3 regions of the Megasphaera sp. SW808 genome follow, and region 3 is predicted to be linked to each of the others. Evidence: riboswitches for the same ligand, from Rfam matches in the RefSeq annotation. Region 3 holds a riboswitch; each other region holds the start of a gene.
What was found. A riboswitch is a leader RNA that binds a small molecule or an ion and turns the genes downstream of it on or off. The one in region 3 is predicted to bind S-adenosylmethionine.
Positions count from the first base shown of each region.

Region 1 (9,634 bases), on a different contig from region 3:
CCCACTATTCGCATTCTTATCTTTATTATACCAGATGAAGCCTGCCTATCGTTTATTTTTATCCTTGCTTATGCCGTACTATGTCCTATCCAATTCGCCATCACGGTATGCTTCCCCAAATTCCCTGCGTTCTTGGCAAACTACTACGGAGTAAATATTACTGTATAAAATGGCGGCAATGTATGGTTCTATACGATAGATAAACTGATGAAACACATCGAAAGCAACGGGTATCGCCGCTTCCTCCATTAGACAGAAACAAGCTGCCTGAAATCGTATCATCCAAAGAAATACACGGCAGCTAAGGCGGCGATGATAAACCGGTAGACGGCGAAGGTGGTCAGTGTCGAGCGGTTCAGGAAGTTCAGGAACCAATAGACCGATGCGTAGGACACGGCGAAGGCGACAAAGAAGCCGATGGTGATCATGTCGAAGTCGTTGTCCGTCAGGACGTACATGTTTTTCAGCAAGTCGTAGAAGCAGGCGGCCATCATGACCGGCACGGCCATGATAAAGGAAAAGTCTGCCGCCGCCTTGCGGCCGACGCCGAGGAACAGGCCGCCGGAGATGGTCGAGCCGGAGCGGGAAAAGCCCGGCCACAGGGCGAGGATTTGAAACAGGCCGATGCCGAAGGCCTGGGCGATGGTGAGCTTGTCCACATTGTCGCACAGCGTCTTTCGATGGGCTTTTTCGGCCAGCACCATGAATACGCCGCCGGCGACGAGGCCGATGAGGACCGTTTCTACGGAAAATAGATAGGTCTTGATAAAGTGATGGAGCAAATACCCTACGGGCAGGACGGGAGCCGCGCCGGCGGCGATGTGAACCAGCGTCAGGCCCGTATCGGAGCGCCGCCAGTTTTCCCACCGCAGCAAGGGCCGCCAGCCGTTGAAATGCAGCATAGTCAGGATTTTTTCTTTGTATATGACCGCTACGGCCATGATGGCCCCTAGCTGGATAAAGACTTCGAACACGCCGGCTCGCATGCCGTCGTAGCCCAGCATATGGCCGACAAGAATCATATGGCCTGTCGACGATACGGGCAGGAATTCCGTCGCCCCTTCGACGATGCCCAGGACGACGGCGATGAGATAATCATACATAACAGCAGCCTCTTTTCTCTCGGATATTATTGGTTTTCATAGATGAGCCAGCGGCCGGCCTTTTTCACGCCGACCCAGTCGCCGGGAATGCCGGCCTTGCGGAAGTTGGCGTCTTCGTTTTCATGGACCAGAAGCAGCACGTGGTCGTGCTGTGCCAAGTCTTCAATCGCCATGAAGGGCATGACGTTCTTGGCGTTCCAGTTGATGCCGCCGGGCAGGGAGTCTTCTATTTCATCGGCCCATTTCAGCCGCTTGGCGTCATAGCCGGAATAATAGGCCAGCGATACGGGATAGCGCCCGCCGTAGACGGCGACGCAGGTACGGCCGTCGGCCATGCGCTGTACGGCCTGGGCGGCATCATAAGCCGACGCCTCCCGGCACAGGGGTACGGCGACGAAGAGGGTCACGATCAGGTAGAAGGCGACGCCAACCGTCGTCAGGACGGCGACGAGGCGCTCATGATGGCGCAGGTACGCAGCAAAGGCGATGGCAACGGGAATCATGTACGGGAACGTATAGGTCATGTATTTCGTAGCCATGCACTGGTAAAACACGAAGACGACGACGGCCCAGGTCACGAGGAATTGTTCCTTCATGGACAGGGAATCTGCCATACGGCGCAGGCCGGCAAGGCCTCCCGTTCTCAAACAAGATCTCAGCTTGTGAACCGGTTTATATTTCTTTGCGGCCAGAGGCAGCGTGAATACCCAGGGAAAGAAGCCCAGCAGGAACACGACCAGATAGTAATACCACACGTCATCGCGGGGATGCTCCGCCACAGTAGCCCGCAGGACGTTGTGGACGCCGATGAACTGGCTGATGAAATCACCGCCGTGCATCATGTACATGGGTACGTACCACAGGCCGGCGATGACGAAGAACAGCAGCAGCCCCGATCCCAGCTTGATGTGCAGGAAAACAGATTTGAAATCTCTCCGCCACAGTAAAAACAGGACGATAATCAGCCCCGGCAGGACGAGGCCTACAGGCCCTTTCGTCAGGACGGCCAGGGCGGCGCAGGCATAGGCTCCATAATACAGGCGCGGCCGCCCTTCACTGTAGGCGAGATAAAACAGCATGAGCGTCGCCGAAAAGAAGACGAACAAGGTCATATCCGTAATGACGGCGTGGGAAAGGTAAAAGTATTCCAGCGATGTCACGAGGACCAAAGCCGCGACGAAGCCCGTCTTTTTGTCGTACAGGCGCGACGCGAAGCCATAGGCCATGACGACGCCGATGAGGCCGAAGACGGATGGGAAAAAGCGGGCGGCAAATTCCGTCGTGCCGAACAAGGAAAAAGCGGCCATGAGCTCCCAGTAAAACAAGACGGGCTTGTCGTACCAGTAATTGCCGAAAATGCGCGGCGAAACGTAATCGCCTGCCTGCAGCATTTCCATCGCCGTCAGGGCGTAATTCGATTCGACAGGGTCGGTAATTTTGATCAGGGCGTTGCCTGTAAAGCAGACGAGGACGGCCGCAGCCAGCAGGATCGGAACGTATCCTATGTCGTCCAGCAGCCGCTGCAGCAGGTTCGGCGCAGCAGCCGGCGCGGCGTTCAGCAAGCGTTCTTCACTGCGATGTAAGCATTCCATCTCATCGTCCCCCTTGTCCCGCAGCATACTGATATGTCAGGATAATGCCGTCTTTCAGTTTCATGTACGGCTCCCAGCCCAGAAAGCGGCGGGCTTTTTCATTCGATAATACGGAGCGGTATATATCGCCGCTCCGCGTCCTGGCAAAATTCGGCGTCAGCTCTTTACCCGAAGCGCGGCGCAGCTCGGCCAGTACGTCCAGGAGCGACGATTCCCGGCCTGTGCTCAAGTGGTATACTTCGTCGGCCTGCTCCGTCGTCAAGGCGCAGACGATGCCGTTGGCAATATCGCCGACGTAGATGTAATCCCGCGACTGGCTGCCGTCGCCGTAGACCGTAATGTCCAGGTCGCAGGCCGCCCGTTTAGCGAATACGTTGACGACGCCGCCTTCGCCGCTGACCTCGGCCCGTTCGCCGTAGACGTTGGCAAAGCGCAGGATGACGTAATCCAGTCCATACCACTTGTGATACAGGCGCAGGTACGACTCGATGGTCGCCTTGCTCAGGCCGTAAAAGGATAAGGGCGACAGCCGATAGTCTTCCGACAAAGGCAGGTCTGTTTCCGGCGGGTCGCCGTATACGGCTGCCGACGAGGCGAAGACGACGCGCTGCACGCCGGTCTTGCGGGCGCATTCCAATACGTTGACCGTGCCCATGATATTGTCCCTCGTGTCGCCGTAGGGGTCCTTGATGGACACGTCGACGCGGGTCTGGGCCGCCAGATGGACGACAGCTTGAAACCGCCCTCGGTCCATGACGTCGAGCAGCATCGGGCTGTTGATATCCAGGCAGACGAAGCCGGCTCCTTCGGGCACGTTCGTCCGCAGGCCGCCGCGCAGGTCGTCGACGACGAGGACGTCGTGCCCCATAGACAGCAGCTTGCGTACGAGATGCGAACCAATAAAGCCGGCTCCGCCGGTGACGAGTACTTTCATAATGCTCCCTCTTTCTCCTAATAATTCAGGTCTTTATCATTTGTCCCAAGTATAGGAGGAGAAATTAAACAAAATTTGAACGAAGGACTACGAAAGCATAAACAGAGGGTAAAGAAATTTCCCGGAACATAAACGCAAAAAACTGCCGCGCCGAAGCACGACAGTTCTCACATATGCCATATGCAGTTATAGTACCATGAGCAGCGTCCCTATGGTGATGAAGGCCGCGCCGGCGACGACCTTTAGTGTCGCCGTTTCATGAAACAGGAGGAAGGCCAGGAGCAGGGTAATGACGACGCTCAGCTTGTCGATGGGCACGACCTTGGACACGTCGCCCAGCTGCAGGGCCTTGTAGTAGCAAAGCCACGACGCCCCCGTCGCCAGGCCCGACAGGATGAGAAAGAGCCAGCCCTTCCGGCTGATGCCGCCGAAACCGTCCCAGTGTCCCGTCAAGGAGACCATGCCGAAGGCCATGACTAAAGCCACGGCCGTCCGAATAGCCGTGGCCACATGGGAATTCACGCCTTCGATGCCGATTTTTGCCAGGATAGTCGTCAAGGCTGCAAATACGGCCGATCCCAGAGCTAACAGCGCCCACATCATCCTTCATCTCCCTTTCGGCCTATCATCGCGAGCGGAACCGATAGCCTGCGCCCCACACCGTTTCGATATACTTCGGCTTAGCCGAATCCTTTTCTATCTTGTCGCGGATGCGGTTCACGTGGACCGATACAGTCGCCGTTTCGCCCAGGGATTCTGCGCCCCAGACGCGGTCAAAGAGCGTCTCCTTGCTGAATACCATGTCGGGATTTTTCGCCATAAATAAGAGGAGCTCGAATTCCTTATTAGCCAGGGACACTTCTTTTCCGGCGATGAAAACCCGCCGCGCCGACTCGTCGATTTCCAGGTCGCCGTACTGCAGGACGCTTTTCGACGTCTCCCGGACCGTCAGCCTGTCGTAGCGGGCCAGATGGGCCTTGACGCGGGCGACGAGTTCGTTGGGGCTGAAGGGCTTGACGATGTAATCGTCTGCGCCCAGCCCCAGTCCCCGTATCTTGTCGATGTCTTCCTGCTTGGCCGACACGAGGAGGACGGGGATATTCTTGTACTCCCGGATATGGCGGCAAATCTGAAAGCCGTCTTGGCCGGGCAGCATGATGTCCAGCAAAATCAAATCGAAGGGCTGCCGCAGGGCCTGCTCCTGCCCCTTGATGCCGTCGGTCTCGATGGACACGGCAAAGCCGTTGGCTTCCAGATAGTCCTTTTCCAATTCGGCAATGCCTTTATCGTCTTCAATGATCAATATGTATTTCATCGTCAGTTCCTTCCTTCCGTATAGGCAATTCGATACAAATGGTCAGTCCCTTGGGCTGGGTCTGCTCGGCCCAAATCTTCCCCTTCATTTCATCGATGATCTGCTTGGCTACGGCCAGTCCCAGGCCGCTTCCCTTAGCCACGTCGCTGCGGGCCTTGTCGGTCCGGTAAAACGAGTCGAACAGCTTGGGCAGGTCGTCTGCGCCTACGCCCCGGCCGTCGTCGGCAAAGGTCAGCCGCACGGCGCTGTCTCCGGCAGCGTCTAGTGATATGTCCAAATGGCCTTCATCACCGTCTTTATATTTCACGCTGTTGCCAATGATATTTTCCACGACCCGCTGGAAATGGGTCCGGTCCATAGATACGACTGCCGTATCCACAGACGCCGTATAGGAAATGTCCAGACCCTGTCTGCGGAAATGCTCGGCCTGCTCGCCCGTGTAGTCTTCCAAATAGCCGCACAGGTCTACGTTTTCCCAGCAGAATTCTACCTGTCCCAGGTCAAACTTGGAAAAGAGGAACAGCGTCCGCACCAGGCGGGTCATCATCTTCGACGTGTCGATAATCATGGTCAGGTAATGGCTGCGCTTTTCCGGCGTATTGGCAATGCCGTCGCGCAGGCCGCTGGCGTAGCCTTCGATGCGGGTCAGGGGCGTCGCCAGGTCGTGGGAAATGCCGGCGATGAGCTCCTTGCGGTTTCTGTCGTAGGCATCTCTCATTTCCCGCGATGCCTTCAGTTCCCGGCGCATCGTCTCAAAGGCCCGGCAGGTCTGGCTGATTTCGTCGTTTCCGTCGGCGACGACGGGGTGGTCCAGATTGCCCCGGCTGATGTCTTCGGCGATGTTCCGCATCTCCTCTACGGGCCGGACGATTTGCCGGGCCAGCAGGCGCGCTAAGAAAAGCCCTACGGCAATCGTCACGAGGACCGCTAATACGGCTAAGACGACAAAGGCGACCTTCACGATATTCTTCGAGCTGAGGTCCCAAATGCCGCCGTGCTTGCGCAGTTGTACCGGCCCGATGACGGCTACGGCTACGCCCGTCTCAGGCGACGTATAATGGAAGGCGATGCCTTCGTCCGACCAGTTGAGGGCCGCGCCGCTGCCCGGGCTGCGCCGGTACGCCTCGCCGATCGTCGCCCAGGGATCAGTATACTCCGTCGCATACAGGATTCGTCCTTGCTGGGAAATCGCTACGGTAAGGCCCTGATCCTCCAAGTGGTCGCTCGTCTGCATGAGCCGGCCCATGCCTCCGGTATACCAGTCGGCGCGGACACAGAGGCGGCTCAGCTCAAACTGCACCGATAAGGTCGGGCCATTGCTCTCCGGCCAGAGAAAGGAAATGGCCGCCGCCCTGTTGATGTTGCCGAAGTGGAGGCCTAAAAAAATAGCGATGCTGACGACGAGAGTAAAGGCCACGGGAATGGCTATCATGACAAAGTTAGACAACAGCAATCGTTTTCCAATAGGTATATCTCTCAGGTTCATCTGTCCTTCTCCCCGCTTTCCTGCCGCATGACGCGCCTTGTCTTTTATTATACCACGCCGCCGCAGATATCTTGATGCGTTCGCAAATATATTCATTACTATGCAGTGTATGCGGAAAAGATAAACAAAAATTAAACGAAGGAAAAATTCTTCATAAAACCTCCGTGCCCTTGTCTTTTCTGCAGCAGGCATCCGATTGATGGGCTTAATACATTTAAAATGCAACTATATTTTTAGAAAAATATTCCGATTTTCCTGTGTATATTCTGCAATTTTACGAAAATCCCAGGCCACAGGCCGCGCCTATTTCTTTTGTTTTCTTATTATTTTACACGGCGAGATACCTCTTGCATTTGACAACACCCGTTCCTTAGTGATAATATGTTAAGCAACAACCAAATATACAAGTTCATCCAGAGCAGCTGAGGGACTGGCCCCATGACGCTGCGGCAACCCCCGTCAGGGAAGGTGCCAATTCCAACGGAGTATTCCGGCAGATGAAGCGACATACACGAAATACCGAGCCGTCATCTGTTTGACGGCTTTTTTAGTTGTACTGCCACCGGGTTGAACTCGTACTGAATCAAGGAGTTGATATTGTGATAAAACTGGAAAACATTACCAAAACCTACGACGGCAAGGCCCAGGTCCACGCCCTCAAAGGCGTCAACCTGACCATTGAAGACGGCGAAATCTTCGGCATTATCGGCAAGAGCGGCGCCGGCAAATCGACCCTCGTCCGCTGCATCAACATGCTCGAACGGCCGACGAGCGGCAACGTCATCATCGACGAAAAGAACCTGACGAACATGACCGACGCCCAGCTGCGGGCGGAACGCAAGCATATCGGCATGATATTTCAGCATTTCAACCTGCTCTCGTCGCGGACGGTCTTCGACAACATCGCCTTCCCCCTGGAGCTCATCGGCGCATCGAAGGAAGCCATCCAGAAAAAAGTCGCCGACCTTTTGGAATTAGTCGGACTGACGGACCGGCAGTTCAACTACCCGGCCCAGCTGTCGGGCGGCCAGAAGCAGCGCGTCGGCATCGCCCGGGCTCTGGCCAGCGACCCGAACATCCTCCTGTGCGACGAAGCCACGTCGGCCCTGGATCCGCAGACGACGAAATCCATCCTCGAGCTGCTCAAGGACATTAACCAGCGCCTGGGCATTACCATTGTCATCATCACCCACGAAATGGCAGTCATCAAGGAAATCTGCAACCGCGTTGCCGTCATTGAGGGCGGCGTCATCAAGGAAGCAGGCCGCGTCGTCGACGTCTTTACCAATCCCCAGTCCCAGACGATGAAGGACTTCGTCAAATCGGTCATCAACATGGAACTGCCCGCAGGCATCGCCAAGATGGGCATTACGGATCAGCCTGCGCCGGGCTACGATATGCTCGTCCGCCTGCGCTTCAAGGGAGCGGCTACGAACGAACCCGTCGTCGCATCGGTCGTACAACGCTTCCACACCTACGTCAGCGTGCTCTACGGCAATATCGACTACATTCAGGACGAACCTTTCGGCTATCTCATCGTCGTCATCATGGGTTCTATGGAACAACAGGCAAAAGCATTTGAATATATCAAAGAATTACCTATTGGAAGCGAGGTTTTAGGATATGTCCCAAGAAATCATTAATTTAATGCTCCAAGGCATTCAGGAAACGGTCTTCATGGTCGCCGTTTCCACGGTCATCGCCGCTATCATCGGTATTCCCCTCGGCATTACGCTGGTCACGACCAGCCGGGGCCATATTCTGGAAAACCGCTTTATCAATCAGATACTGGGCACCATCGTCAACATCATCCGCTCGATTCCCTTTATCATCCTCATGGTCGCCATCATTCCTCTGACCCGCATCATCGCCGGCACGTCCATCGGCACGACGGCGGCCTGCGTGCCCCTGACCATCGTGGCCATTCCCTTTTTGAGCCGCCTCGTTGAAACGTCTATCCGCGACGTCGACTTCGGCCTCGTCGAAGCCGCGGAATCCATGGGCGCCACGCCCTTCCAGATCATCCGCAAGGTCCTCATTCCCGAAGCCCTGCCGACGATCATCAACAACATTACGGTCCTCGTCGTCAACCTCATCGGCGCCTCGGCCATGGCCGGCGCAATCGGCGGCGGCGGCCTCGGCGACATCGCCATCCGCTACGGCTACCAGCGCTTCCGCGCCGACGTCATGCTGGCGACGATTATCATCCTCATCGTAGGCGTCAACCTCATCCAGGCCTGCGGCGACTTCGCCTCGCGCAAGAAAAATAAAAAATAAGCAGATATGACAAACCCAGACCGCAGCAGAACCTGCCATGGTCTGGGTTATCTTTATGCAGCGCCGAATGTGACATAGGCGACGCACCGGCCATTCATCCGGGATTCGCAGTCTGAACAAGGAGCTGGACGGCAGCCGGGAACCCTTCCTGACCCGCGGCGAACCCATGGCCGCTGAGGCCGTCGACGTATTGGGAGCCTAATTTCCCAGGCCGCTCGCAAAGATAATCACGACGTAAAAAAAACAACATATCCGTCAAAAAGCTGCTGGAAAGCGCATCACCTACCTTTCCCAGCAGCTTTTTCATTCCCGTCATAGAAATATTCGCCATGCCGTATGTATAGAGCAACAATACTAACCAACCAGATCACAGGCAAGGGATAGGTAAATACAGGAATCCGCATATGATTGGCATTAAGAAAAATAAAATATATCTTAAGAAGTTGCCTCCATGCTATTTTGATAAACTTTCAAGAATGGAGATATCATGCATATCTTTATCTCGTAATTCATACCCTGAATGGAAAACTTTTTGCCCTTTTAAGGATGTACAGGGAATTGTTTTCCCTTCAAAAAAAGCGAAACCAAAGTAGTCTTTTTCAAATTCATACCAACCTCCCTCCAAATTCGCTTGTTTTGAAGTCCCATCCTCATTTAAAACAAAGGGATGAATGTCTAAGTAACCACGCTCATCACTATATAATTCTATCCTAACAGGACTCCAGTCCGTACTAATCGTATAGCCCAGATTTAAAAGCACCTCTAATAACTCTTCCGTATATTGGGCATCAAAATTTATATCTATATCTCTATGAATTCTTGTTTGTCTACCTGCTAAAACATCTACACCCCATCCACCGTCCAACCAATATGCAATTCCAATTGTGTCAAATATATCTATTACTTTCATTAAATCTTCTTTTGTTG
Region 1 covers NZ_SJOT01000022.1:32,496-42,129, forward strand. Annotated here, with positions in the region: gene E0L13_RS08715 (undecaprenyl-diphosphate phosphatase) at 279-1,103, opposite strand; gene E0L13_RS08720 (glycosyltransferase family 39 protein) at 1,130-2,695, opposite strand; gene E0L13_RS08725 (NAD-dependent epimerase/dehydratase family protein) at 2,697-3,629, opposite strand; gene E0L13_RS08730 (EamA family transporter) at 3,816-4,232, opposite strand; gene E0L13_RS08735 (response regulator transcription factor) at 4,255-4,944, opposite strand; gene E0L13_RS08740 (HAMP domain-containing sensor histidine kinase) at 4,922-6,430, opposite strand; SAM riboswitch class I at 6,837-6,934, shown strand; gene E0L13_RS08745 (methionine ABC transporter ATP-binding protein) at 7,030-8,073, shown strand; gene E0L13_RS08750 (methionine ABC transporter permease) at 8,054-8,707, shown strand; gene E0L13_RS08755 (hypothetical protein) at 8,802-9,023, opposite strand; gene E0L13_RS08760 (aminoglycoside adenylyltransferase) at 9,162-9,634, opposite strand, start outside.
Region 1: linked by a shared signal. The riboswitch ahead of E0L13_RS08745 (methionine ABC transporter ATP-binding protein) and the one ahead of E0L13_RS09470 (MetQ/NlpA family ABC transporter substrate-binding protein) in region 3 are both predicted to bind S-adenosylmethionine.

Region 2 (9,634 bases), on a different contig from region 3:
CAGATGGCCGACGACATCGCTTACTTCACCTTTGAGCCGGGCGCGAAATGGCATGCCTTTGAAGGCTACGGCCCGGACCAGTACCGCGTCGACCCGTGCAAGCTCCTGCTCACGACGCCGGGCATCGACGCCGAGACGGGCGAGTATGAAGACTTCGGCATCCACGCTAATATCCTGGCGACGTACCTGCGGGGCAACGGCGTCATTCCGGAAAAGTGCGACCTGAATTCCATCCTGTTCCTGCTGACGCCGGCGGAAAACTGGAATAAGCTCCGCTTCCTGACGTCGCAGCTCGTCCGATTCGAACGGTTTGTCGACAACAACGTGCCCATGCAGGAAGTCCTCCTGGGCGTGTACAACTCCCATCCGGCACGCTACGCCGGCTACACGATCCAGCAGCTCTGCCAGGAAATGCACGATTTCTACAAGGCGAGAAATGTAAAGGATTTGCAGAAGAAGCTGTTCCGCCGCGACTATTTCCCCGAATACGTCATGACGCCGCAGGAAGCGCAGCACGCCTTTATTCGCGGACAAGGCGAGCTCGTGCCTCTCGACGAGCTGGAAGGCCGGATCGCCCTTGAAGGGGCCCTGCCCTATCCGCCGGGCGTCCTCTGCGTCGTGCCGGGCGAACGGTGGTCGCCGACGGCCGTCCAGTATTTCAAGGCCCTCGAAGAAGGGCTCAACGAGCTTCCCGGCTTTGCCTCGGAAATCCAGGGCGTGTACCTGGAACACGAAGACGACGGCCGCGTCCACGCCTACGGCTACGTGCTGAAAGAATAAAACGATATGGTAAACTAAAAGCCCTGTGCAGCGATGCTGTACAGGGCTTTTTTGGATTTCTTATAATAGATTTTTTACGGCTTCTGTAATCTTCTTGGCGATATAGGGGTTGTTCATCGTGTAGACGTGGATGCCGTCGACACCGTTAGCCAAAAGGTCGGCGATCTGGTCGATGGCGTAGGCGATGCCGATATCCCGCATGGCTTCGGCATTGTCGCCGTATTTGGCGATGGCCCGCTGGAACTTGACCGGCAAGGTCGCGCCGCACAGGGACACCATCCGTTCGATTTGCTTCTTATTGGTGACAGGCATGATGCCCGCTTCGATGGGGACGCTGATGCCGGCGATTTCGCACCGTTCGAGGAAGCGGTAGAAGGTGGCGTTGTCGAAGAAAAGCTGGGAAATGAGCTCGCTGGCGCCGGCGTCGACCTTCGTCTTTAAGTTGCGGATGTCGGCGGCCATGGTCTGGGCTTCCGTATGGCCTTCGGGATAGCAGGCGCCGATGACGTTGAATTCCGGGGCGTTCTGCTTGATGAAGGCTACGAGGTCGCTGGCATGTTCGAAGACATGGGCCCGTTCGCGGCCCGGTGTTTCGTCGCCCCGCAGGGCCAGGATATTTTCGATGCCCGCCTTTTTCAGCGCGTCCAGGGTACGCAGGGCGTCGTCTTCAGTCAGGTAAATGCAGGGCATATGAGCCGCCGTTTCACAGCCGTAGGTGTGCTTGATAGCCGAGGCCACTTCGACGGTGCGGTTGCCGCCGCTGCCGCTTCCGCTGGCGCCGCAGGTGACGCTGATGAAATCGGGATGAAGCTGGCTCAGCTCGTCTAAAGCGGCGTAAATCGTCTCGATGGGCGTATCCGGCTTGGGCGGGAAGACTTCAAAGGAAAAGACTGTTTTTTTTGCAAATAATTCATTTGTGCGCATATATATTGCTCCTTGCTGCATAGCTGACAGGGGATAAGCACGAGTACAGCCGCGTGTTTTTGTTTATATTATACCATGAAGTATGGCCGTATGTATAACAAAAGGGCCTGGAACGAGGCCCTTTTGCATGAATATATATGTGTGTTGTATTAGAAGCTGGGCAGAATAGCTCCCTGGTATTTGTCTTCGATGAATTTCTTCACTTCCGGAGACTGGAGGGCTTTGACGAGAGCCTGGATTTCCGGGCGGTTTTCGTCGCCTTCGTGGATGGCTAAGATGTTAGCGTACGGCGAGTCTTTATCTTCGAGGAAAATCGCGTCCTTCAGCGGATTGAGGCCGGCTTCCATGGCGAAGTTCGTGTTGATGACGGCGATGTCTACGTCGTCAATGGAGCGGGGAATCTGGGCGGCTTCCAATTCGACGAACTGGAGGTTTTTGTCGTTTTTCACGATGTCCTGCACCGTAGAGGTGATACTGCCGTTATCCTTCAGGGAAATCAGGCCGGCCTTCTGCAGGATGAGCAAGGCCCGGCCGCCGTTTGTCGGGTCGTTGGGGATGGCGACCTTCGCGCCGTTTGCCAATTCGTCCAGTTTGGCGACTTTATGGGAGTAAATGCCCATCGGTTCGATGTGGACCTTGCAGATGGCCTTGAGCTGCGTGCCGTGTTCTTTATTGAACGTTTCCATGTAGGGGCCGTGCTGGAAGAAGTTGGCGTCTAGCTCCTTGTCGTTCAGGGCCAGATTCGGCTTGACGTAATCTGTAAATTCGATGATCTTCAAATCGATGCCGTCCTTGGCTAAGAGGGGCTTGATTTCGTTTAAGATTTCCGCGTGGGGAACGGGCGTCGCGCCGACGGTCAGGACCTTATTCTGCGTCGACTCTTTGCCGCCTGCCGGGGCGTCGCTGCCGCAGCCGGCGGCCAATACGGCCAGCGCGCAGAGAGCCGCAGCGGCCAGGACGGTAAGTTTTTTGAAATGCTTCATAAATGATTCCTCCTAAATATAAAATGATATGGCGTAAGACCGTTTAGCCTTTTATCCCATGAAAAAAGCCCCTTTCCCAAGAGAAAGAGGTATCGTCGCAGGGTCTTTATCTCTCGGAAATCAATCCGCAGGAATTAGCACCGTCGTTATCGGTTGCCGGGCTTCATTGGGCCAGTCCCTCCGCCGCTCTGGATAAAAGGATGTAAAATTGTCTTGAACATAGTGTATCATGAATCTCAGATTTGTCAAATTGCTATATTTGCATAGTCTGCCGGCCTGATATGACGAGAACGAAAGTAAAGGGCAGAACGGCAAAAATGTGATATAATCAAAGGACGAGATATTGCATTAGGAGGTAATACGAAATGGAATCGATTCAAGACGTAGTAAAAAAATACCAGCAAGGCGGCAATAACTGTTCCGAAACGGTATTAAAGGCCTGCAATGAATATTACGGCCTCAACCTGTCGGACGACGTGTTCCGCATGGTATCGGTCATGGGCGGCGGTGTCGGCGGCTCGGGCTGTCTCTGCGGCGCCCTGAACGGCGCCTGCCATATCCTGGGCCTTCTCGTAGGCCGCAATACGCCGGAAGAAAAGACCAAGGCGGAAATCTACGCTCCCGTAAAGGAATTTTATCAGCTGTGGATGGGTAAGTTCCACGCGTCGTGCTGCCGCGTCCTCAAGAGCCCGGCCAACGGCGGCCCCGTATCCTGTCCGGAGCTCATGGTCGGTACGGCGGAGCTCCTGGCGGCCTTTATAGAAGAAAAGGGATTGCTTAAAAAATAAAGACATGGAAAAGACCTCGTACGGCGTCGTACGAGGTCTTTTTTTGCGGGTTTATTTATTCGGCAGGATGACGTCGCGGGCCCGGACGTCCTTGCTCAGGCTGTCGATGTGGTTGGCAAAAATCTTGGCCATGCGGATATTTATTTCATCTTTCATTGGCACTTGATAATGCGATGGCGTAAGGGTGTTCCAGGCTGAAGACGGATTGCCGTCAACGTGGATGACATCGTTTTCATCGGGTTCAATGAGAACGTATGTGGGAATTTGATGCATGTCGTTTTGCCAGATGCCTAGTTTTACGTCAGGGCTATCTTTCGTGTCATTCTGCCGGGCCATGATAAAGGTAAGGGGGTAATAGCTCTTTTTACCGTTCGAGAACTGGGTGTACTGTGTGCGGAAATGGATGAGCGACTGTTTGAATGGCACAACGGCAATGGAATCACTGGCTTTGTCGGCAATGACGAAACAAGGGCCGGCTGTCGTCTGGAACAATGCTAGGTAGCCGTCGTCATCTTCTTCGGAAACAGCCACGACTTCACCATGGAGAGTATGGTCTTTTGCCATTGCCTTGGCGGTGTCCAGGCTGTTGGGGGACGGAAGCGTTTGATAGGCTGAGCCTTCTGGCAACGCTTTGCTGATGATGCGGTCGCTGTCGGAGAAGGTGACCTGCGTTGCCGTAGCCGATTGGACGAGGCCGCCTAAGCCGACGAGGCAGACGATGGAGACGGCCAGGCCGATGAGATAGGGCTTGGATTGTCCCGTCGGCTGCTTGCGCTTGACGAGGACGGCGCAGACAATCGCCGCGATGACGAGGGCCGCGCAGACGACGCCTAGCAGGATGGCCGTCGTCTGATGGAAAATGCGGAACTGGGCCTGCATGTGAATATCCTGGCCTGCCGAGGCGCCCTGGGTGTTGATAAAGGCCGGCTTCAAATCCCAGACGAGGGTCTTGCCGTCGTCGAGGACCTGGTCGGCGTTTGTGGCGTCGACGGCCATGGGCAGGTGCATCGTAAAGTCGAGAGACGCCGAGTTGACGGCGGCGGCGACGGCCTGGTTATGGATTTCGTTGAGCTGGGCCGCTTCCCGTTCAGCCTGCTTGCGGTATTCCAAATAACTCCAGACGTCGACGCTGGATGGTACCTGGAAGAAATTGGGAATATTGTCTTCGTAATGGGCCTGTGGCAGGGCGGCGTTTTCCTGTCCCTTGATCCGCGTATGGATGGAATAATAGTCATACAAGAGGCCCTTGTGCAGCCGGATTTCACCGTATTCCGGGTCGGGCGTCCAGAATTCGCCGCCTGTATCGGCAATATCCTGTATGCCGGCGTAGGTTTTGCTGGACCGGTAGCCGTTTGCCGTATCTTCGACGGTGAAGCCGTTCTGCCGGTCTTCCTGCTTCCATTGATTCAGGGAAGCGGCCATGTCGGCCTGCATGGGAATCTGAAAGGATAAGTCCTTGCGCAGGACGATGGAGCCGTCGTCCTTAAAGGTCATGTCGGCGTGCAGGTCGGCGCAGCCGCTCAGAAACAGCCCGCTCACTACGAACAGGCAGGCCGCCGCAGCGCGGCGCATAACGTGTTTGTACATCATAATCTATCCCCCGCTTTCAAAAGGTGTCTTTGCCTTTACTGTAGCATATTCGCCGGGATATGACAACGGCCGGAAGCTGTCGCGGCGGCAGCAGATATGCTATAATGTATACTTAGCAAATTATATCATGATGCAGCATAGATGAGAGGATAACCATGGGAAGTATAAAAGTACAGAAATTATCGAAATCATTCGGCGTCCATACGGTGTTTCAGGACGTATCCTTTGAAATCCGCCGCGGCGAACGCATCGGCCTCATCGGAGCCAACGGCGCAGGCAAATCGACGCTCCTGAAATGCCTTATGGGTCAGGAAGAATATGACAGCGGCGTCTTCGTCGTGTCCGAAGGCGAATCGGTCGGCTACCTGCAGCAGGATATTGCCTTTGAAGACGACGTGACGCTGCGGCAGACCATCACCGAGGCCTGGCAGGACGTGCTGCGCCTGGAAGAACAGCTCAAGGATGCGGAGAAGGACATGCAGGCCCATCCCGACGATGAAAGCGTCATGAACAAATACGCCCGCCTGCAGGAACGGTTTGAATGGCTCGGCGGCTATGAATACGAATCCATGTCCCGGAAGATCGTCCACGGCCTGGGCTTCGGCGAAGCCGATTTGGACCGGCCGGTGCAGCAGTTTTCCGGCGGCCAGAAGACGCGCATCAACCTGGCCAAGGCCTTAGTACGCCGTCCCGATTACTTATTCCTCGACGAACCGACGAACCATCTGGACATGGACATGCTGGAATGGCTGGAAGGCTACTTGCTGTCCTATGGCGGCGGCATCCTCATCGTGTCCCACGACCGCTATTTCCTGGACAAGGTGGCGACGGGCATACTGGAGCTGGAACACGGCAAGGTGACCAAATACAAGGGCAATTATTCCCGGTACATCGTCCAGCGGACGGAGCAGCGCAAGGCTCTGGAAAGGGCCTACCAAAAACAGCAGGACCATATCCGCCAGACCGAAGAATATATCCGCAAGTATAAGGCCGGCATCAAGGCCAAGCAGGCCCGGGGCCGTCAGTCCCAGCTCAACCGGCTGGAGCGCATCGAACTGGCTCCTGAAGCGGAAACGCTGCATTTCCATTTTGCGCCGGCAGAAGAATGCGGCCAAAAGGTCCTCGTCCTCGACGATATCTGCGGCGGCTTCGGCGACCGGCAGTTATTTGACCACTTGTCCCTGCTGCTGCGCCGCGGCGAGTCGGCGTCCCTCATCGGGCCGAACGGCACGGGCAAGACGACGCTCCTGCGCATGATTATGGGCGAAATCGAAGCGGACAAGGGCCACATCACCCTGGGCAGCCGCGTGCATATCGGCTACTTCGCCCAGGAGCATACGGATTTGCACGGCGCCTGGACGGTGCTGGAAGAAATCATGAACGATTTCAGCTACGGCGAAGACGAAGCCCGTTCCGTGCTGGGCCGCTTCCTCTTTCAAGGCGACGACGTATTTAAGGTCGTCGACAGCCTGAGCGGCGGCGAACAGGCGCGGCTGGCCTTATTGAAGCTGTTTTTGCAGGGCGCCAACTTCCTCATCCTCGACGAACCGACGAACCATCTCGACATTCCGACGAGGGAAGTACTGGAACAGGCCCTGCAGGAATTCGGCGGCACGTACCTCGTCGTATCCCACGACCGCTATTTCCTAGACAAGATTACCCAGCGGACCCTCGTGCTGGAAGATAAGAAGATCAAGGAATTTTTAGGAAACTATACCTATTACCGGGAAAAGGTGCGGGAAGCGGAAGAACGGGCGGCTCAGGAATTGGCCGAACGGGAAGCGGAAACGGCTGCGGCAAAGCCTAAGCCGGCCGCTGCAGCGGCTAAGGCGGAACCGCCTGCCAAGAAAGGGCCTGCGCGCAAGGAACCGCCGTACGGAACGGCCTTGAAGCTGGAAAAAATAGAAATGAAAATCGCCGAATTGGAAGCGACGCTCAAGATGTACGAAGTGCAGATGAACCTGCCCGACGTGCAGACCGACGCCGACAAGATGATGGAGCTGACCCGCCTTTACGACGAAACGCAGGCACAGCTGGACGCCGCGTACGAGACGTGGGAGCGACTTTCTGAATAGCTATTCTAATCATGAATTGTATGACAAAATAATATATAACCAAATAGAATTAATTTTGGTAAAACGTAGAACCATAAGTAATTATCGGAAGAGAGCCTGTCTTTCTAACGACGTCTTGCCTTGTAAATGATAAATATATTGAAAATAGCAGCCTTTACAATATATTTTAACGTGCTATACTATCTTCAATCGCTTTTTAGCCGGTAGGATTTCCTACACTCGCGAGCGGCTCAAAGTGAGGGGTATGAGCTAAATTTTAGATACAGAAAGAAGCGATTGAATAATGGCAACGTTTAATCCGGTTACGCCGGAATTACTGGAAAAATTACGAAACGTCGTAGGGGATAAATTCGTCAAAACCGACGAAGACTATTTGACGGCCTATCAGACTGATGAAGAAGGAAATTCGATTTACTTCCGCAAGCCGGAAGTCGTCGTATTTCCCGGCAGTACGGAAGAAGTAGCGGCGATCGTCAAGCTGGCGAACGAGTATTTGGTTCCATTGACGCCCCGTTCGGCCGGCTCCGGCGTCGCCTGCGGCGCTATTCCCGTATACCATGGCATCGTCGTCGAATTGGAACGCATGAATAAAATTTTGAAATTTGACGCCGACAATATGTACGCCACTTGCCAGACCGGCGTATTGACTGGCGAGCTGCAGGCTGAAGCGCGCAAGCATAACCTGTTATACGCAGGCGATCCATCCAGTGCCGAAAGCTGCCAAATCGGCGGCAACGTCGCCAACAACGCCGGCGGCAATAAAGCCGTCAAATACGGCACGACGCGCCACCAGATTTACAGCCTGAAAGTCGTTACGCCGACAGGCGATATCGTCACGCTCGGCGCGCGTCTGCAAAAATGCTCTACCGGCTTATGCCTGGAACAGCTGCTGGCAGGCTCGGAAGGTATTTTAGGCATCATCACAGAGGTTACAGTTAAACTTCGTCCGTTACCGCCGTATAGCTTCAACATGGTCTGCGTGTTTAAATCCGATGAAGAAGCCTTCGCCCTGCCGAATAAGATTTTAAAGGCCGGCATCGACCCGACGAGCATCGAATTTATGGATAACGAAGCATTGCAGCTTACCTGCAAATTCCTGGACATGAAGATGCCCCACGTCGACGACGGCTGCGACTATGTCATCGTTACTGTCGAATCGTTTAACGAAGAAGATTCGGACCGCAAGATGGAACAGCTCTGCGACTTGGCGGAAGCCAACGGCTCTATCGACGAATTTGAAGCTGACGCCCGTATCTGGAAGCTGCGCAAGCAATTTGCCGAAGCGGCTCGCAGCGTCGACAAGATGTTCCAGACGGAAGATTTCGTCGTGCCGCTGGACAAAATTCCCGATATTACGAAACAGCTGCCGGAACTGCGCCGGAAATACGACTTGTACTGCGTCACCGTAGCTCATATCGGCGACGGCAACATTCACGTCTTGCCGCTGAACAATAATGGGTTGTCGCCGGAAGAATGGTTTAACAAAATCAAAGCCTTTCATCACGATTTGTTCCCTCGCGTATATGCTCTAGGCGGCAAAATGTCGGGAGAACACGGCATCGGCTTTAAGAAATTGGAAGAATTCGAAGCCTGTACGCCTGAAGGAGAATTGAAGATGATCCGGGCTATTAAAAAGGCTTTGGATCCAAATGATATTATGAATCCAGGCAAACTCGTCAACGTCGGTTAAGTGCAGCTTTATAGATCATGACAAAGATAACGGCAGGGTTTATACTTTTTAATATATTCCCTGTCGTTTTTTATTACCTTATAGAATTACATAATATGTAAAGAAAGAATGAACTTGTGCCATATTTTCGCGGAAAGATAGTCATAAAAATGTTGATATAACCATACAAATAGATTATAGTTATATAAGGTAGATAATGAAGTAAATGGGAATGCGGTGTTCCCCGTTGTTGCAGTGGAGCTAGGGTGGTACGATGAAATATTATAGCCGTTTGAAGCCTCTTCGCCTGGAAGCGAAAATGTCTCAGGCCGATGTGGCGAAAGTATTGAACTGTTCGCAAGTTGGATATGGAATGTATGAGCTGGGAAAACGAAAAATTTCCGTAGAAAAACTCATGGTACTGGCTAGGCTGTACCATGTGTCGCTGGACTATCTCGTCGGCTTTACGGATGAACGGGAAGGCCGCAAGTCCTGGCACGACGAAGACGAATATATGTAACCATGCGAAAAAGCGCTGCCCCTCAAAGGAAACAGCGCTTTTTTTGCGTTCATTACGAGTATAGACGATATTAGACGTTGAAACGGAAGTACGTGACGTCTCCGTCCTGCATGACGTATTCCTTGCCTTCCAGGCGGACGAGGCCCTTTTCCTTGGCGGCCTGTTCGCTGCCGCAGGCGATGAGGTCTTCATACGATACGATTTCGGCGCGGATGAAGCCCCGTTCGATATCCGTATGGATTTTGCCGGCCGCTTTCGGCGCTTTCGTGCCCTTGACGATGGTCCAGGCCCGCACTTCGTCGGCG
Region 2 covers NZ_SJOT01000015.1:18,649-28,282, forward strand. Annotated here, with positions in the region: gene speC (ornithine decarboxylase) at 1-780, shown strand, start outside; gene metF (methylenetetrahydrofolate reductase [NAD(P)H]) at 841-1,704, opposite strand; gene E0L13_RS06980 (MetQ/NlpA family ABC transporter substrate-binding protein) at 1,854-2,687, opposite strand; SAM riboswitch class I at 2,791-2,886, opposite strand; gene E0L13_RS06985 (C-GCAxxG-C-C family protein) at 3,053-3,475, shown strand; gene E0L13_RS06990 (hypothetical protein) at 3,527-5,065, opposite strand; gene E0L13_RS06995 (ABC-F family ATP-binding cassette domain-containing protein) at 5,221-7,140, shown strand; gene E0L13_RS07000 (FAD-binding oxidoreductase) at 7,424-8,830, shown strand; gene E0L13_RS07005 (helix-turn-helix transcriptional regulator) at 9,084-9,329, shown strand; gene ychF (redox-regulated ATPase YchF) at 9,400-9,634, opposite strand, start outside.
Region 2: linked by a shared signal. The riboswitch ahead of E0L13_RS06980 (MetQ/NlpA family ABC transporter substrate-binding protein) and the one ahead of E0L13_RS09470 (MetQ/NlpA family ABC transporter substrate-binding protein) in region 3 are both predicted to bind S-adenosylmethionine.

Region 3 (9,634 bases):
CTTTGTGGCCTACGACGCCATGACGAATTTGTCCCTCGCCCCCGACGGGACGGAGCCCTTGATTGAGCTGGCCTCGATGATGCCGGAGACGATCGCCGTCGACGGCGTCGTCGCGTCGCTGCAGGCTATGCTGGTGGAGGAGAAGGCCCCAGCGTTCTTTCAATACGGCAGCGGCAGGGCGGCGTGGCGCAGACTGGCTGCCTTGGACTTGCTGCGCCGCGCCGGCGCAGTGGGAAAAGAAGGAGCCGTGGCGACGAACGGCGGGCAAAACGCCATTGTTGCCTCCCTGCTGGCCCTGTGCCGGCCCGGCGACCGGCTGGGCGTAGACCCACTCGTGTATTCCGGCCTCAAGCAGGCCGCCAGGCTGCTGGGCGTGCGGCTGGTTCCCGTCGCGCAGGAGCAGGGAGAAATGAGCGCCGACGGCATTCGCTATGCCGTGCAGAATCATCAAATCAAGGGGCTGTACATCGTGCCGGATTTTCAAAATCCGACGGCCCACGTCATGAGCGAACAGGGCCGCCGTACGATAGCCCAGGCCGCCGAAGACGAAGGGCTGTTCATCATCGAAGACGGCGTAGCCCGGCTCATGGCCGCAGACCCGCTGCCGACGATTCAGTCCCTGGCTCCGGAGAGAACCTTTTTTATCCTCAGCCTGTCGAAGGTGTTGCTGCCGACGCTGCGCATGGCCTATATCCTCTGCCCTCCGGCTTATGCCGGTGCGCTGCAGGACATCGTGCAGAGCCTGCACCTATCGCAGTCGGAACTGCTGGCGGAGCTGACGGCCCGTCTTCTCGTGTCCGGCGCGGCGGAGACGCTGATTGCGGCCCGGCGGGAAGGGGCGGCCCGGAGAAACGCCATTGCCGAGGAAATCCTGAAGGGATATACGCTCTTAGGCAGTTCGGAATGCCTGAGCCGCTGGCTGGTCCTGCCGGAAGGGCTGACGGGGACGCAGGCGGAAGCCGAGGCGAGACGGCGGGGCGTAGCCGTATATGGCGACGCCCACTTTGCCGTCGGTCTCGCGAGCCGGCAGCACGGCCTGCGCCTGGCTGTGACTGCTCCCGCTGACGACGACGAACTGGCCGAGGGGCTGAGGCGGCTGAAATCCATATTGGATGATTGGCACCCATAATTGTATGCCATACAATTTTCTCATTGTATGGAAAATTCTCCTATGCTATGATGAATCTGTAAAGATAGTACAATCGATGCAAAGGAGGGCTATGTGATGAAATGCTATGTTGTCGACGCCTTTACGAAAGAGGTGTTTAAAGGAAATCCGGCGGCAGTCTGCGTCATGGATTCGTGGATATCGGACGAACTCATGCAGCGCATTGCCATGGAAAACAACCTGTCCGAAACGGCCTTTACGGTCAAGGAAGGCGATGCCTATCGTCTGCGCTGGTTTACGCCGGGCGGCGAAATCGACCTGTGCGGCCATGCTACGCTGGCGACGGCCTACGTGCTGGCTCATTTCATAGTGCCGCAAGAACAGGTATTCCGCTTTCAGACGATGAGCGGCGAATTGGTCGTCTCGCGGGACGGCGAGTTGCTGTCTATGGACTTTCCGGCTTACGACATGAAGGAAGTGCCCGTAACGGATACTATGGCAGCGGTCATCGGCGCGCGGCCTGCGGCGGCGTATATGGGCCGGGACTTGGTCTGCGTCATGCCGGCGGAAGACGACGTGCGGCAGGCGAAGCCTGACATGGAGACGATGAAATCCTTAGACGGACTGCTGCTGCATATTACGGCTCAGGGGACGGACTACGACTGCGTGAGCCGCAGCTTCGCGCCGAAGCTCAACGTTCCTGAGGATCCGGTCTGCGGTTCCGGCCACTGTCATATCGTACCTATCTGGGCTAAGGCGCTGGGAAAAGACCAGCTCAAAGCCTACCAGGCGTCGAAACGAGGCGGCGAGCTGTACTGCAGACTTGACGGCGACCGCGTGACCTTGGCAGGATACGCCTGCCTGTATTCCATCGCGGAGCTGAATGTGTAACACTGTGATATATAGAAACACCGCTGCAATTGAAAACATATATGTTTTCAATTGCAGCGGTGTTTTTTTACAGCATATTCCATATTTTAAGATTTTTACTGTATGTAAGAAAACTGTATATTGTATATGATTTTTTTATATGCTATGATGAAAGCAGTGCATAAGATGGAGCGAAATAGGAAATGTCAGGAGGGATAGACATGGATAGAACGGATATGATGCACGTCATGTATGACAAGAAAGGGCCGGCCGTAGCTAAGCGCTTTGCCGCCAGGGGCTTCGAGGCCGTGTATTGTCCGACGAAGGAAGAAGCTCTGAAGACGGCCTTGTCCTATATTCCGGCAGACCACGTCGTATCGTGGGGCGGCTCGGCGTCCATTGACGACATCGGATTGCGGCCTTACGTGCTGGAGCATTACGCCGTTATCGACAGGGATACGGCTAAGACGCCGGAAGACCGGGTGGAACTCATGCGCAAGGCGTTGCTGTGCGACACCTTTCTCATGGGGACGAACGCTGCCGTAGAGGACGGCCAGCTCATCAACATCGACGGCAACGGTAACCGCGTCGCCGCCTTGTCCTACGGGCCGAAGCAGGTCCTTGTCGTCGTCGGCATGAACAAGGTCTGTCCGACTGTCGAGTCGGCTATGGCCAGAGCCCGCTCGACGGCGGCGCCTATTAACATCAACCGCTTTGCCGGCTCGGATACGCCGTGCTATAAGACGGGTATGTGCGCCCACTGCGCGACGACGAACAGCGTCTGCGCCCAGCTGCTGCGCACGCGCGTCTGCCGCCCTGCCGGCCGCATCAAGGTTATCCTGGTCGGCGAAAATTTAGGATATTAATCGTATAGGGGGAATTGCACTATGGAAATGAAATTATTTGACAACTGGAAGGATATTCCGACGATTCATCTGGATCTTATGGACCGCAAGATTTTTACAGGCAAGAACGTCATGCTCGTGCGCAACGAAGTGCATCCGAAGACGACGATGCCGGCCCACAGCCATCCACACGAACAGCTGCTGTACGTAGAGTCGGGAGCCTGCGATGTCATTACAGACGGCCAGGTGCAGCACTTGGAAGCCGGCGGCGTAGCCTGGTTTCCGTCAAATTCAGAACACAGCGTCGTCAATACGGAAGACGTGCCTCTCGTTGTCTTTGATATTTTCACGCCGATCCGTGAAGATTTCCTGAAATAAGAACACCATATAAAAAGACGGTACTGCTGGAACTTGCGGTACCGTCTTTGCGTTTGTTATAAGAGGAATCAGTTTTGTTCCGTCTCCAGAGCCTGCTTCAGGGCTTTGGCGAACTGGTCGGGACAGGACGTGGGCTTGCCGCCGCACTGAATGCCTTCGAGGCGCTGGATTACCTCGGCTGCGTCCATGCCTTCGACGAGGCGGCTGATGCCCTGCAAGTTGCCGGGACAGCCGCCGATAAAGCGGACGTTTTTGACGACGCCGCCGTCCAGATCAAAAAAGATTTGCTGGGAGCATACTCCCACAGGGGTATAGCTGTACATGACCGAGGCCTCCTTATTTCTTCACTAATGCCAGGATGCTTTCCTTGGGATGGACGCCGACGAGGCGGCCTATTTCCGCGCCGTCCTTAAAGGCGACGAGGGTCGGGATGAGTTCGATTTGAAACTGCGACGCCAGTTCCCGCTGTTCGTCTACGTTTACCTTGCCGACCTTGACTTGGGGCTGTTCTTCGGCGATTTCATCGACGACGGGCGAAAGCATTTGGCACGGCCCGCACCAGGCGGCCCAGAAATCGACGAGGACGACGCCCTGGGCCGAGAGGATTTCCTGCTGAAAATTCGCTGCTGTAATCGTAGTTACTGCCATATATATCACTCCTTGGGATAGATTTTTCAAAGACATCTATAGTATACCAAAAAAGGATGGATTTGACAAATATATATCTGTTCAGGCCGGTAAAAGTAAGATATAATAAGGGCAGTTACACTTGATATTCAGATAAGGAGATACGTATGAGAACTGGAACGGGAGTTGTCGACACCGTATTTGACAACGGCATGGTCAAGCTGCGGACGAACCGCAACAATTTGTATACGCCGTGCAGCGGCATGATTTGCAAAAATAACGCCCTGATCGACGCGAAGAACCCTGTTGGAGCGATCAAAGGGCAGTATGTACGATTTAATATTCCCGACGGGAAGATGGGCGTCGGCGGGGCGATGTGCTTCGGCATGCCCCTCCTGATGGTCCTCATCTGGGGCGCTTTCGGCTACGTAAACGGCGAAACCCTCGGCTGGGCCAAGGAGCTGTCGGCCTTCGCCGGCATGATTTTCGGCGGCGTCGTCGGCGCCGTGCTGCTCAAGCGCTACGAGAAAAAAGTCCGCGAAGCCAACACGATGGCGGAAATTACGGAAATCATCGTAGAGCAAACTATTGAAATGGACGATTGGCCGGGAAAATCACAGCAAAATAATTCATAATAGGACTGCCAGGCGTGGGACCGGCATTCGGAGGGCCGGTTCATGGCTTGCGGCTGAAACCGCAGCTTGTGGATGCTTTCTTGTATATTACGAGGAGCATCCATTTTGCATTTCCTGGCTGCATCGGGCAAAGGCTGCTCTCGTGATCCATACGGGCGTGACCGTGCCTTTGTAGAAGGGGACGGGCTCTCCTGCGACGGTTCCGCCCATCTTGCCGACGATGGCGACAGTCGTGTCGCGGGCTTCCATAAAAATAGAATCGATTCCCTGGGCGAAAAGTTCTGCAAAGGTAAAGGCCGCTAATTTCGTACCGATGTGCCTGCCCCGCAGGGCGTTTGTCACGAGGAACCGGCCCCAGTGAAGCTGTCCGCCTTCATGCCAGGCGGCAGCCGTGCCGACGATGACGCCGTCCAGCTCGGCGACCCAGCACTGGGGCTCCATGGCTAGAAAGGCTTCAACGGCGTCCCGGGGGATAAGCTGCTCGCCGTGAAAGACGGCGGTCTGCAGGGCCATGACGGCTTCCATATCCTCGGTCCGGGCTTTTCTGTATCGTAATGATTCCATCAGTATCCTCCTGCTCTATACGTGAAGGCCGGCCTGGTAGGCTGCTTCCATGACCGGCAGGGTGCGGACGGCTCCGGCTTCCATGACGTTGGACGCGTACAGGCGGCCTTTGATTTCATACTGCTCGAAGTGCTCGACAAATCCGTCCAGGTCGCCGAGGGAGCGGGCGATGATGTCTTCGCCTAAGCCGGCGGAGACGATGTAGTATACTTCCTTGCGGCCGAGGTGCTGCCAAATGGGATAGGTACGGTCGATACAGGCCTTCATCTGGGCGCTGACGCCGTAAAAATAGACGGGTGTCGCCAGTACGACGACGTCAGCCTGCTGGAAGGCGCAGAGGATATTTTCCATGTCGTCCTTCTGGATGCAGGCTCCGCCGCTGCGCATGCAGGCGTCACAGGCCCGGCAGAAGCCGATGCGTTTTTCCGCCAGGGGGATAAAGCGTACGCTGTGGCCCGCCTCTTCGGCTCCTTGCTGAAATTGGCGGCACAAGAGGTTCGTGTTTCCGTTTTTTCTGGGGCTGCCCGATAGGATTACGATGTGTTTCATCAGCTGTCATCTCCTTAACGCGTAGTTTCCTTTTACTATTTCATTATACTATATTATTTCCTGCAGCGTATAAGCGTATAACTAAAAACGGCATAGCCGCGAGGGGCTATGCCGTGGTGGCTCGATGTCCGTTTCTCTTAGAATGCCGGGAGAATCGTGCCTTGGAAGTGTTCGTTGATGAATTTTTTAATCGGTTCAGACTGGTAGATAGCCAGGACTTTTTTATACGTTTCGTTATTGGCTTCATCTTCGCGGACGACCATGACGTTAGCGTACGGCGAATCCTTGTCTTCTACGAGGAGGGAATCCTTCTGCGGGTTTAAGCCGGCCGGGATGGCGTAGTTCGTGTTGACGCAGGCCAAGTCCGTATCGTCGAGGGAACGGGGAATCTGGGCGGCGTCGAGCTCGATGAATTCGAGGTGCTTCGGATTGTTTACGACATCCGGTACGGAGGCGTCGACGGAGGTGCCGTTTTTAAGGGTGATGAGGCCGACTTGCTGCAGGAGCAGGAGGGCGCGGCCGCCGTTGGTCGGGTCGTTCGGAATGGTAACCTTAGCGCCGTCGGCGACTTCGCTGATGTTTTTATATTTGTGGGAATATACGGCCATGGGCAGGATAATGGTCTTGCCGATAGAGGTCAGCTTCATGCCCTGGTTTTTGACGACGTTGTCGAGGTAGGGCTGATGCTGCATGGAGTTCATATCCAAATCGCCTTCGGCCAAGGCTTTGTTGGGCTGTACAAAATCGTTGAATTCGACGACCTTGATGGTCAGGCCTTGTTTTTCTGCTTCTTTAGCTACTTGTTCCATGACTTCCGCATGGGGGCCGGCCGTTACGCCGATGGCGATTTCCTTTTTGTCGGCTGAGCCGCTGTCGGAGCTGCCGCAGCCGGCGGCAAATACGCAGGTCGCGGCGATGAGGGCCGCAGCAAGGAGTTTTTTGATAGAAGAGTTCATGGGTTGTTCATCCTTTCTGATACTGAATCAATCACATGGCAAGAGGCAGGACGGCCTGCCATAGGATGGGCCGGCGACGATACGGGTAAAAAGAAAAGCCGTCGACAGATGACGGCTTTGGTTACGTATGTGTTCATCTGTCGGATGTATCCGCTGGACTTGGCACCTATCCCATTTGGGGGTTGCCGCAGCGTCATAGGGCCATTCCCTCGGCTGCTCTTGATGAAATCAATATATGATTGTTGATAAGAATCATACCATCTCTTGTGCCGAATGTCAATATTTTGGCGGCAAAAATTTTCTGACGACAAAAGACGGAGGCAGGATTCCTGCCTCCGCTTTCGGATGTGTGATGGTGTCTCGTTATATATGGTGGTTTAGTAGTTATCGTTTTTCAATTCAAAGAAAGCTTGCGGATGAGCGCAGACCGGGCATACTTCCGGAGCTTCTTCGCCTTCGACGATGAATCCGCAGTTGCGGCATACCCATGTTTTCGTCGCCGGTTTCTTGAAGACCGTGCCGTTTTCGATGTTGGCCAGGAGGGCCAGGTAGCGTTCTTCATGGTGTTTTTCGATTTCCGCTACTTTTTCAAACAGGTAGGCGATGTGTTCGAAGCCTTCTTCTCTGGCTTCTTTGGCGAAGGTCGGGTACATTTCCGTCCATTCGTAATGTTCGCCGGCGGCTGCGTCTTTCAGCGCGTCGATGTCGTTCGGCATGCCGTCGTTGAGCAGTTTGAACCAGATTTTAGCGTGTTCCTTTTCGTTGTTGGCCGTTTCTTCAAAGAAGGCTTTGATCTGTTCGTAGCCGGCTTTTTTTGCTACGCTTGCATAATAGGTGTATTTATTTCTTGCCTGGGATTCGCCGGCAAATGCTGCCATTAAGTTTTTTTCAGTTTTGCTTCCTTTTAATTCCATATCGATACCTCCATGATTTCATACGTAAACTCGCAGCCTGCGCTGCCTCTTGTCAGGTCTCTTTCCTGACCTCTGAGTACATTATACTCTATTTACAAAATAAAATCAATGGATAATAATTATTTTTTAATAAAAATGGAAAAATTATTCTTTCACTGTGTCCGACTCAGATCGCCGCGGTTCTTTGGCATCGGCAGTGCGTTTCGATTCCGTGTCCTTGCTGCTTTCGCGGGAGGCGGAACGCTTCGGCTCGGAAACGGCCTGTTCGGCGTCTTCGGCCTTAGAGGAAAGTCTGCTTTCGGCTTCCTTTTTTATGGCGTCGATGTCGGCGTGGGACGAGGAGAACGTTTCGAGGGTGTCGTTCAGCGTGTCGGACAAGGTGCTCTGCGTATCCTTTGCCGTGTCGGTCAGGTCGCCGTACTTTTCCTTGAGATGGGCTTCCAGCTCGCTGGCCTGGCCGGGATACATCGTTTTCAGCCGTTCAAAGAGCTCGGCCTTCGAGGCGTTTCCCCGCTTGACCGCTTCTTCAAAGGCCTTATATTCCTGATAATAGGCAAGCCAGCGCTGGAGGCGGGCGTAGTCGTTGCTCAGGAACGACTGGACGCTGAGAAAGGAAAAGACCAGCGTCAGGATGAGGCATATGACGACTTTTCCCATTATCCGTCCCTCCTTTGCGGGTTTCTGGCATTGCGGGCCGTGCGGTGGCAGGCCTGGCTGGCGTACGACGCAGTCAGGGCCGCGAACAGCAGGGCCAGGACGGCGAAGGCCATCGTCGAGACGGACAGCGTCGGCAGGGGCAGCAAATCCGAGAAGATATACGGCGGCAGGCTGTATACGGCGATGGAGGCGAGGAGCGCCAGGGCGAAAGCGAAGAATAGTATGGTGCTGACGATATTGAACAAGGCCCCGAATATGTCTAAAAAGGGGCTGGCAATGGCCTTTGCCGCCTGGGGGATGGCCGCCTTGTCATTCCACTGCAGCTCGTCTTCACCGGCTGTCCGTTTTGTAGGACCTTTCGCCTTAGGACGCTGGGGCCCTTCGGCGTAAGCATCGTAGTTTCGGGGCGGCTCGGGCTGCGGCATGGGATAGTAGGCTTCCCGGATTTTGGGGCGGCGGCGATGGGCCGGGTCTTTTTCCCAATCGTAGAATTGGGACGGCTTGGCAGGGGCAGCCTCGGGCGCCTCCTGCGCCGGCGCGTCGGCGGAGCCGGTCATGCTGAGATTGTCTTCCGGCACGATGGGTTTGCCGATATAGTAGCGGTATATGTTTTTAGGATGGCCCAGCTTGGCGCATACTTCTTCTTCCGTCAGGCCCTTTTTCGCGCCCAGGCGGAACTGTTCTTCGCAGTCTTCCAAGATCCCTTTCAAATCGGTCTTGTCGCTGCGGCGGAAGTAGTACTTCAAGAGGTCCATGAATTCCGTCTTTCTCATGGTTTTTTACCTTTCCGTGCGGCGCTGCTTCAGGGCTGCTTCGTACTGCTGGTGGTATTTGGCGCCGTACTGCCAGGCGGCGATGGAAATGGCCATGACGGCGATGATGATGACGAAGCGCAGGGGCGTCGGCAAGTGGGATAAGAAGGAAATGGCCGCTAACGGCTCGGCTTCCAGGGCGATACAGACGGCGACCCAGATCAGCAGGGCCAGGGTCATGAGCGTGCAGACGCCGCCGAGGGTATAGAGAAGCAAATACGTATAGCGCAGTTTTTGTAAGTTCGGTGTCAAGTCGGTGCCTCCTTGCAGAAAATAAAAAAAGATAGGGGCTCGATAGGCCGGCTATTATCCAATATACTACCACAGGGAGGGCGAAAAGGGAATAGAAGGGCTGCCGGGCCTCTTTTTCTCTATCCTTTTCGGGCATTACCCTATATACTATATATACTATCGTTTTTTATCAGAAAAGGAGAATGTATATGGCAAATTTTATTCGGTATCATATCGGTGACGTCGTACAGATGAAAAAGCCCCATCCCTGCGGCTCAAACGAATGGGAGGTCATGCGTATCGGCGTCGATTTCGTCATCCGCTGCTGCGGCTGCGGCCATCGGGTCATGATTCCCCGGCCGAAGTTTGAAAAGGCCGTGAAGAAAATTTTAAAACAAGCCGAAGAAGACGTGTAAAAAAAGTAAAATTTTTAAGAAAAGGTATTTTTATTTCGCCTCCAGTGTGTTACAATTTATGTCAGCCATTAC
Region 3 covers NZ_SJOT01000026.1:11,596-21,229, reverse strand. Annotated here, with positions in the region: gene E0L13_RS09515 (PLP-dependent aminotransferase family protein) at 1-1,129, shown strand, start outside; gene E0L13_RS09510 (PhzF family phenazine biosynthesis protein) at 1,226-1,999, shown strand; gene E0L13_RS09505 (lactate utilization protein) at 2,200-2,844, shown strand; gene E0L13_RS09500 (cupin domain-containing protein) at 2,866-3,201, shown strand; gene E0L13_RS09495 (TIGR03905 family TSCPD domain-containing protein) at 3,270-3,524, opposite strand; gene trxA (thioredoxin) at 3,538-3,849, opposite strand; gene E0L13_RS09485 (SoxR reducing system RseC family protein) at 3,996-4,463, shown strand; gene E0L13_RS09480 (GNAT family N-acetyltransferase) at 4,551-5,027, opposite strand; gene E0L13_RS09475 (flavodoxin family protein) at 5,043-5,576, opposite strand; gene E0L13_RS09470 (MetQ/NlpA family ABC transporter substrate-binding protein) at 5,714-6,532, opposite strand; SAM riboswitch class I at 6,663-6,761, opposite strand; gene rbr (rubrerythrin) at 6,910-7,446, opposite strand; gene E0L13_RS09460 (hypothetical protein) at 7,591-8,103, opposite strand; gene E0L13_RS09455 (DUF1700 domain-containing protein) at 8,103-8,876, opposite strand; gene E0L13_RS09450 (hypothetical protein) at 8,883-9,167, opposite strand; gene E0L13_RS09445 (DUF951 domain-containing protein) at 9,356-9,562, shown strand.